Regions from separate parts of the Vibrio sp. T11.5 genome, predicted to be linked through region 1. Evidence: predicted binding sites of a transcription regulator. Region 1 holds the regulator's gene; the other holds the start of a gene.
The links. Region 1 encodes MetJ, which represses methionine synthesis genes. Its sites were predicted from a motif close to TTAGACNTNTANANGTCTAA; they were not measured.
Positions count from the first base shown of each region.

Region 2: the regulator MetJ is predicted to act here: its motif matches at 1,437-1,456, upstream of metN (methionine ABC transporter ATP-binding protein MetN).

Region 1 is NZ_JAPPTP010000019.1:28,471-31,892, reverse strand. Features, by position in the region: gene priA (primosomal protein N') at 1-14, opposite strand, end outside; gene rpmE (50S ribosomal protein L31) at 305-523, shown strand; gene OH455_RS17165 (malic enzyme-like NAD(P)-binding protein) at 775-2,052, shown strand; gene metJ (met regulon transcriptional regulator MetJ) at 2,140-2,460, opposite strand; gene OH455_RS17155 (O-succinylhomoserine (thiol)-lyase) at 2,682-3,422, shown strand, end outside.
Region 2 is NZ_JAPPTP010000015.1:73,615-77,036, reverse strand. Features, by position in the region: gene OH455_RS15440 (methionine ABC transporter permease) at 1-305, opposite strand, end outside; gene metN (methionine ABC transporter ATP-binding protein MetN) at 295-1,329, opposite strand; gene gmhB (D-glycero-beta-D-manno-heptose 1,7-bisphosphate 7-phosphatase) at 1,555-2,106, shown strand; gene OH455_RS15425 (MliC family protein) at 2,166-2,504, shown strand; gene treR (trehalose operon repressor TreR) at 2,557-3,422, shown strand, end outside.

The DNA of each region.
Region 1 (3,422 bases):
ATTGTCGGTCGCATATAGACTTAAAGCACAATGAAAGGAACTCAGTTAGTCTAAGGGAAAAGCACTAAGCGCGAAAGTCACAGCATTGCTAACCCGATTTCTAGCACGGATAAAGACCAGTGGCTAAAAAAGTAGCAATTTTCTTAGTAAATCAGTTGATCCCTAAGTCTGTATTCATTACTATATCGCGCCTTAGAGATATGGCTTGCTTTTGAGCAGCGGTATCCAAAGGAAATTTTATTAACTACGTGTGGTGTCCGGCATAGAATCGGATAGCGACACGGCCTATTTTAGAGGTTCTCCCATGAAAGCTGGTATCCACCCAGAATACAAAGCCGTTAAAGCAACTTGTTCTTGCGGTAACTCTTTCGAGTTCAACTCAACTCTAACTAAAGAGTCAATCCACCTAGACGTATGTGACAAATGTCACCCATTCTACACTGGTAAGCAGCGTATCGTTGATACTGGCGGCCGTGTAGATCGCTTCAACAAGCGTTTCGGTGCTCTTTCTTCTAAGAAGTAATTTCTTTTTAGATGAAGAGAAAAGGACGCTACGGCGTCCTTTTTTGTTCCCTACATCCCCAGCGAATCATTCAGAGTAATATCTTCCACTGTTTGATATTCGCCAGCCACATCTCTAACCATCTGGTCTTATCTCCTGTCATTTAGCACATTTTATTGCTTTAGCTCGCATTCTGACCTTTGCAGCTTGACTTAGTTACTCTAGAATGGGTTCCCCCCTATCCTAATTATTAATAACGAGTACCTACACCTATGTCCGATGACAATCACCAAGAACTATCCCCTGAAGAACAATTCCGTCAGCAAGCATTGGATTACCATGCCTACCCTACAGCAGGCAAGATTTCGGTTGAGCTGACAACACCAGCTGAAACGGCAGGTGATCTAGCGTTAGCATACAGCCCAGGCGTGGCTGAGCCAGTACGTGAAATTGCTCAGAATGCAGATAATGTCTACAAATATACCTCTAAAGGTAACATGGTAGCGGTTATCTCCAACGGAACAGCTATTCTTGGTCTTGGAAACTTAGGTCCGCTGGCATCTAAGCCTGTCATGGAAGGTAAAGCTCTCCTGTTCAAACGCTTTGCAGGTTTGGACTCTATCGACATTGAAGTCAAACACCGCACGATCGAAGAGTTCGTCGATACCGTCGCTAACATTGCCGATACCTTTGGAGGTATCAACCTCGAAGACATCAAAGCACCAGACTGTTTTGAGATTGAAAAACAGCTGATCGAGCGCTGTGATGTACCGGTTTTTCACGACGACCAGCATGGTACAGCTATCGTCACCGCAGCAGGTATGCTTAACGCAATTGAACTCCAAGGCAAAAAGCTAGAAGATGCTACGATTGTTTGTCTTGGCGCCGGTGCTGCAGCAGTGGCTTGTATGGAACTACTGATTAAATGTGGTGCGATGCGTGAAAAAATTTACATGCTTGACCGCAAAGGTGTTATCCACACTCGCCGTGATGATCTCAACGAATACAAGCAACTATTTGCCAACAACACTGACAAGCGTACACTGGAAGACGTAATTGAAGGTGCTGACCTATTCTTGGGCGTATCTGGCCCGAACTTACTCGCACCTGAAGCACTAAAACTGATGGCTGATAAACCTGTGGTCTTCGCATGTTCAAACCCAGACCCGGAAATCAAGCCAGAGCTGGCACACGAAGTACGTGATGATTTAATCATGGGTACAGGCCGTAGTGACTACCCGAACCAAGTGAACAACGTGTTGTGTTTCCCATTCATCTTCCGCGGCGCTCTAGACGTTCGAGCTAGCGAAATCAACGATGAAATGAAGCTCGCTGCCGTAGATGCCATTCGTGAACTAGCGAAAGAAGACGTTCCAGCAGAAGTATTGAAAGCCGCTGGCGTAGATAAGCTGGAATTTGGCCCTGGTTACATCATTCCTAAACCGATGGACTCTCGCCTATTGCCACGTGTCGCAAAAGCGGTTGCTCTTGCAGCAGTAGAGTCGGGTGTGGCTCGTATTGAAATGCCCGAGAATTACATGGAAGCGTAGGCCTTCCTCTCTAGCAACAAAAAACCGCTGAACATTCAGCGGTTTTTTAGTTTTCAGCAAAATAAAAACAAGGCGCGCCGCCAGTTATTACTCTTCGTCATAGGCTTCGAATTCAATACCCATCTCAGTCATGAGTTTTTTTACTTCCGCCGGGATATCATCTGGGCGATCTTTACGCAAATCTTCATCAGTCGGTAATGGTTGGCCAGTATAAGCATGTAGAAACGCTTCACACAGCAGCTCACTGTTTGTCGCATGGCGCAAGTTATTGATCTGACGACGCGTTCGCTCATCAGTTAAAACCTTCAATACTTTCAATGGAATAGAAACTGTAATCTTCTTTACTTGCTCGCTTTTTTTTCCATGTTCAGCATACGGACTTATGTATTCGCCGTTCCAATCTGCCATTGCGCACCTTTATGATTCATTATGTATAAAGTTAGAAAGCGTAATTTTAGCGGGATTCATGTCCACAAGCAAAGACATATAGACGTCTAGAAGTGTTGACGTCTCAAAAAATGAGAAGTAAAGTGAAGGGATATACGATTGGAATAACATATATCTAACATCCGGCAATTAGGTATAGTGTAGTCTCCAGTCAAGTCACTACAGTTCGAAAGGAAACACTTATGAGCGCCCGTAAACCAGCCACAATCGCGGTACGTACTGGTATCGAGTCAGACACTCAGCATCATGCCGTTGTGCCACCTATTTACCTCTCGACTAACTACGGATTTCCCGCCTTCGGTGAAGTGCCCAAATATGACTATACTCGCTCAGGTAACCCAAACCGTGGTTTGCTAGAAAAAGCGCTCTATGAACTGGAGTCTGGTAGAGGCGCAGTAGTAACCAACTGTGGAACCTCAGCATTAAACCTGTGGGTCTCCGCATTTCTTGGCCCAGATGACCTGATCATTGCGCCACACGATTGCTACGGCGGTACGTACCGTTTGTTTAACACCCGCGCTCAGAAAGGTGACTTCAAGGTTCAGTTTGTCGATCAGTCTGATCAAAAAGCCTTGGACGACGCCATTGCAAAGCAGCCTAAATTGATTCTGTTAGAAACACCGTCCAATCCTCTGGTTCGAGTCGTCGACATAGCCGCAGTATGTGAAAAAGCCCGTCAAGTTGGAGCATTGGTTGGCGTCGACAATACCTTTTTGACTCCTGTGTTCCAAAAACCTCTAGAGCTAGGGGCTGACTTCGTCATTCACTCAACAACCAAATACATTAACGGCCATTCAGATGTGATTGGTGGTGTGGTAATCACCAAAACTGAGCAGCATGCTGAAGATCTTGCTTGGTGGGGCAACTGCATCGGTGCGACTGGTACACCATTCGACAGCTATATGACATTACGCGGTATTCGC
Region 2 (3,422 bases), on a different contig from region 1:
ACGATAGCCGCCGTGGTGCCGATAAACGTGCCGACGAGAACTTTAGTGACTGGGATGATGGCTACCATTAAAACTAGAAACGGCACCGAGCGACCGACGTTGACGATAGCACCGAGAATGCTATTGAGCTTGGTGTTCTCAAGTAGGCCGCCTTTTTTGGTGGTATGAAGGATAACACCTAATGGAATACCAACGGCAAAGCCAACGATACCTGCGACTGAGACCATGTAGAGGGTTTCCCAAGTCGCACCAATTAAAAGGCTACTGTTAAGGCTTAGCCACTCTGAAATTGTGTTAAAGGACATAACCCAGTACCTCTACTTTTACATTGTGTTCACGGAGGAATTCAATCGCCGCATTGTCATCTTGCTCGTTACCAAACAGCTCTGCGACCATCATGCCGAATTTGACGCCACCAGCGTAATCAAGATCAGAACTCAGAATGCTGACATCGATATTGAATTGACGAGCAATCTGACTGACGAGCGGTGCATCTACAGTAGCTCCGGTAAATTCGAGTCTCACCAATGGATAACTGCCTTCAACGCGGGTCGTTTGCAGGCGTGTCTGATAATCATCCGGAATAGACAGATCAAGCGTAGAACGGATAAATTCATGCGCCAGTTCAGTTTTAGGATGGGCGAAAATTTCACCAACAGTACCTTTCTCAACCAATTCCCCGCCACCAATGATCGCCACTTCATGACAGATACTTTTCACCACGTCCATTTCGTGGGTGATGAGCAACATAGTGATATTCAGTTTACGGTTGATCTCTTTGAGCAACTCAAGTATCGATTGTGTTGTTGCAGGATCCAATGCACTCGTTGCTTCGTCACACAGCAACACTTTGGGATCGGAAGCTAGGGCACGTGCAATAGCGACGCGCTGCTTTTGACCACCGCTCAAGTTCGATGGGTAGCTTTCATGTTTATCAGAGAGGCCTACCAGTTTGAGCAGCTCAGTCACTTTAGCGCTAATGTGCGCCTTATCTTTGCCCGCTAACTCAAGTGGCAGGGCAACGTTGTCAAATACGGTACGAGATGACAGTAGGTTAAAATGTTGGAAGATCATACCGATGTTACGGCGTGTTTCGCTCAGTTCTGATTTTGACTGCTTGGTAAGATCAATACCGTCGACAATGATGGAGCCTGACGTTGGCGCTTCCAGCATATTGACACATCGAATAAGCGTACTTTTCCCTGCTCCTGATGAGCCAATTACACCGAAGATTGTTCCCTGTGAGATATGAAGGTTGATGTCCTTCAAGGCATGTATTTCTTTATTTCCTTGAAGAAATACTTTGTTTACTTGATTAATTTCTATCATTGAGAAATCCACTATCAGACTGCTTTTGGGAAAAAGTAGATAATTTTGAACTACCTCTCATTTAGTAGAGGATGCTATGGTTTTGCACTAATTGTGTCAATAGATATTTTTACGGCTAGACGTCTAAACGTTCATTGCAACCAAACAGATTAGTAATTAGATAGTGATGAAAGAAATAAAGCGTGTAATAATTCTGGAAATAAATAGTAGATAGAGAAGCAAATTTTGGCGAAACCAGCAGTCTTTTTGGATCGTGATGGTGTAATTAACGTTGACCACGGATATGTTCATGACGAGCACGACTTTGAATTTATTGATGGCGTGTTTGAAGCGACTAAAAAGCTCAAAGAGATGGGCTACATGCTTGTATTGGTGACTAACCAGTCGGGTATTGCTCGTGGTAAATTCAGTGAGGACCGTTTCCTATCACTCACGCAGTGGATGGATTGGAATTTTGTTGATCATGATGTTGAGTTTGATGGCTTCTACTATTGCCCACATCATGCCGAACATGGTCAGGGTAAGTACAAAGAAGATTGTAATTGCCGCAAACCTAAGCCTGGCATGTTCATTTCTGCGCGTGATTTCCTCAAAATCGATATGGCGAATTCTGTTATGGTCGGTGATAAAGCTGAAGATATGATGGCAGCAGAAGCCGCTGAAGTAGGTACGCGTATTTTAGTACGTACTGGTAAGCCTGTTACGGAAAAAGGTGAGGCGATTGCCTCTGTTGTACTGGACAGTATCAAAGAAGTCCCTGCCTATTTAGCTAAGTAAAATACCGAGAAAAGAGGTCGCTTGAGGCGGCCTTTTTCTATTGGAGAGTGTGGATGAAAATGAAAGCGTTGTTAGGCTTGCTGGCAGGAGTGACATTATTTGGGTGCAGCTACTCGGCGATTGAACGCAAAGCCGATGAAAAGCAACCATTCGTGACCTACCAGTGTGCATCGAACAAACAGTTTGAGGTCGCTTACCTAATTAAAGAACAAGCGGCGATTTTGCGTTTACCTAAACACGACTACCGCCTCGCTCAGGTCCCATCTGGTTCTGGTGCAAAATATATCTTAGATAATGGAACAAAACCGATTCTCAATCCAGTGACGCTACACACCAAAGGTGATGATGCCCGATTAGAATTGGGCAGAGTCGTTTACAAAAACTGTAAAACACAATAGCGTTAGTCTTCTGGTACAACCTGCTTTATCTTTTGAGCGAACTCACTGCATTATGAATAAAAAACTGACCATTCTTGATATTGCTAAACTTTCTGGCGTTGGTAAATCTACGGTTTCCCGTGTATTGACTAATGATCCTAAAGTCAAACCCGAGACTCGCGCCAAGGTTGAGCGTGTGATTGAAGAGTCTGGCTACGTTCCGTCTAAGTCGGCGCAAGCGATGCGCGGAGGCAGTCAGAAAGTTGTTGGGGTCATCATCTCGCGTCTTGATTCGCCTTCGGAAAACAAAGCCGTTAGCAGTATGCTGCAAGTTCTTTACGGTAACGGCTATGACGCGGTGATCATGGAAAGTCAGTTTGACCGCAAGATGACCAATGAACACCTCGACGTTTTGCGCAGGCGTAATGTTGATGGCGTGATTGTGTTTGGCTTCAGTGATTTTGACATCGAGCGTCTTTCTAGCTGGCAGCATCGTTCTCTGGTGATTGCCATGGATACTGATGAAACGTCATCGATCAACTACGATAATACAGGTGTTATTCGTTATGCGCTGGAACACCTTCAGCGCCAATCGGTGAGCGAGATTGCTTTTATTGGTGTTGATCCTTCAGACCGAACTACTGGGAAGATTCGTCTCAATGCTTACTTAGATTGGTGTTCAGAGCATCGATTATCCCCCAACTATCAAACAGGCCATTTGCATCACGAAAGCGCTTATCGTTTGGTGGATAAAGTGTTGACTCAAACCACACAGGCGATTGTATGCGCCAGTGATACTTTGGCATTGGGTGTGATTAAACGTCTTCAAGAATTGGATAGGGAAGATGTGATGGTCACAGGTGTTGGTGGCAATGAACTGTTGTCTTTTCTATTTCCGAGAGTATTCAGTATCGACCCGGGTTATGCTCAGGCTGGAGA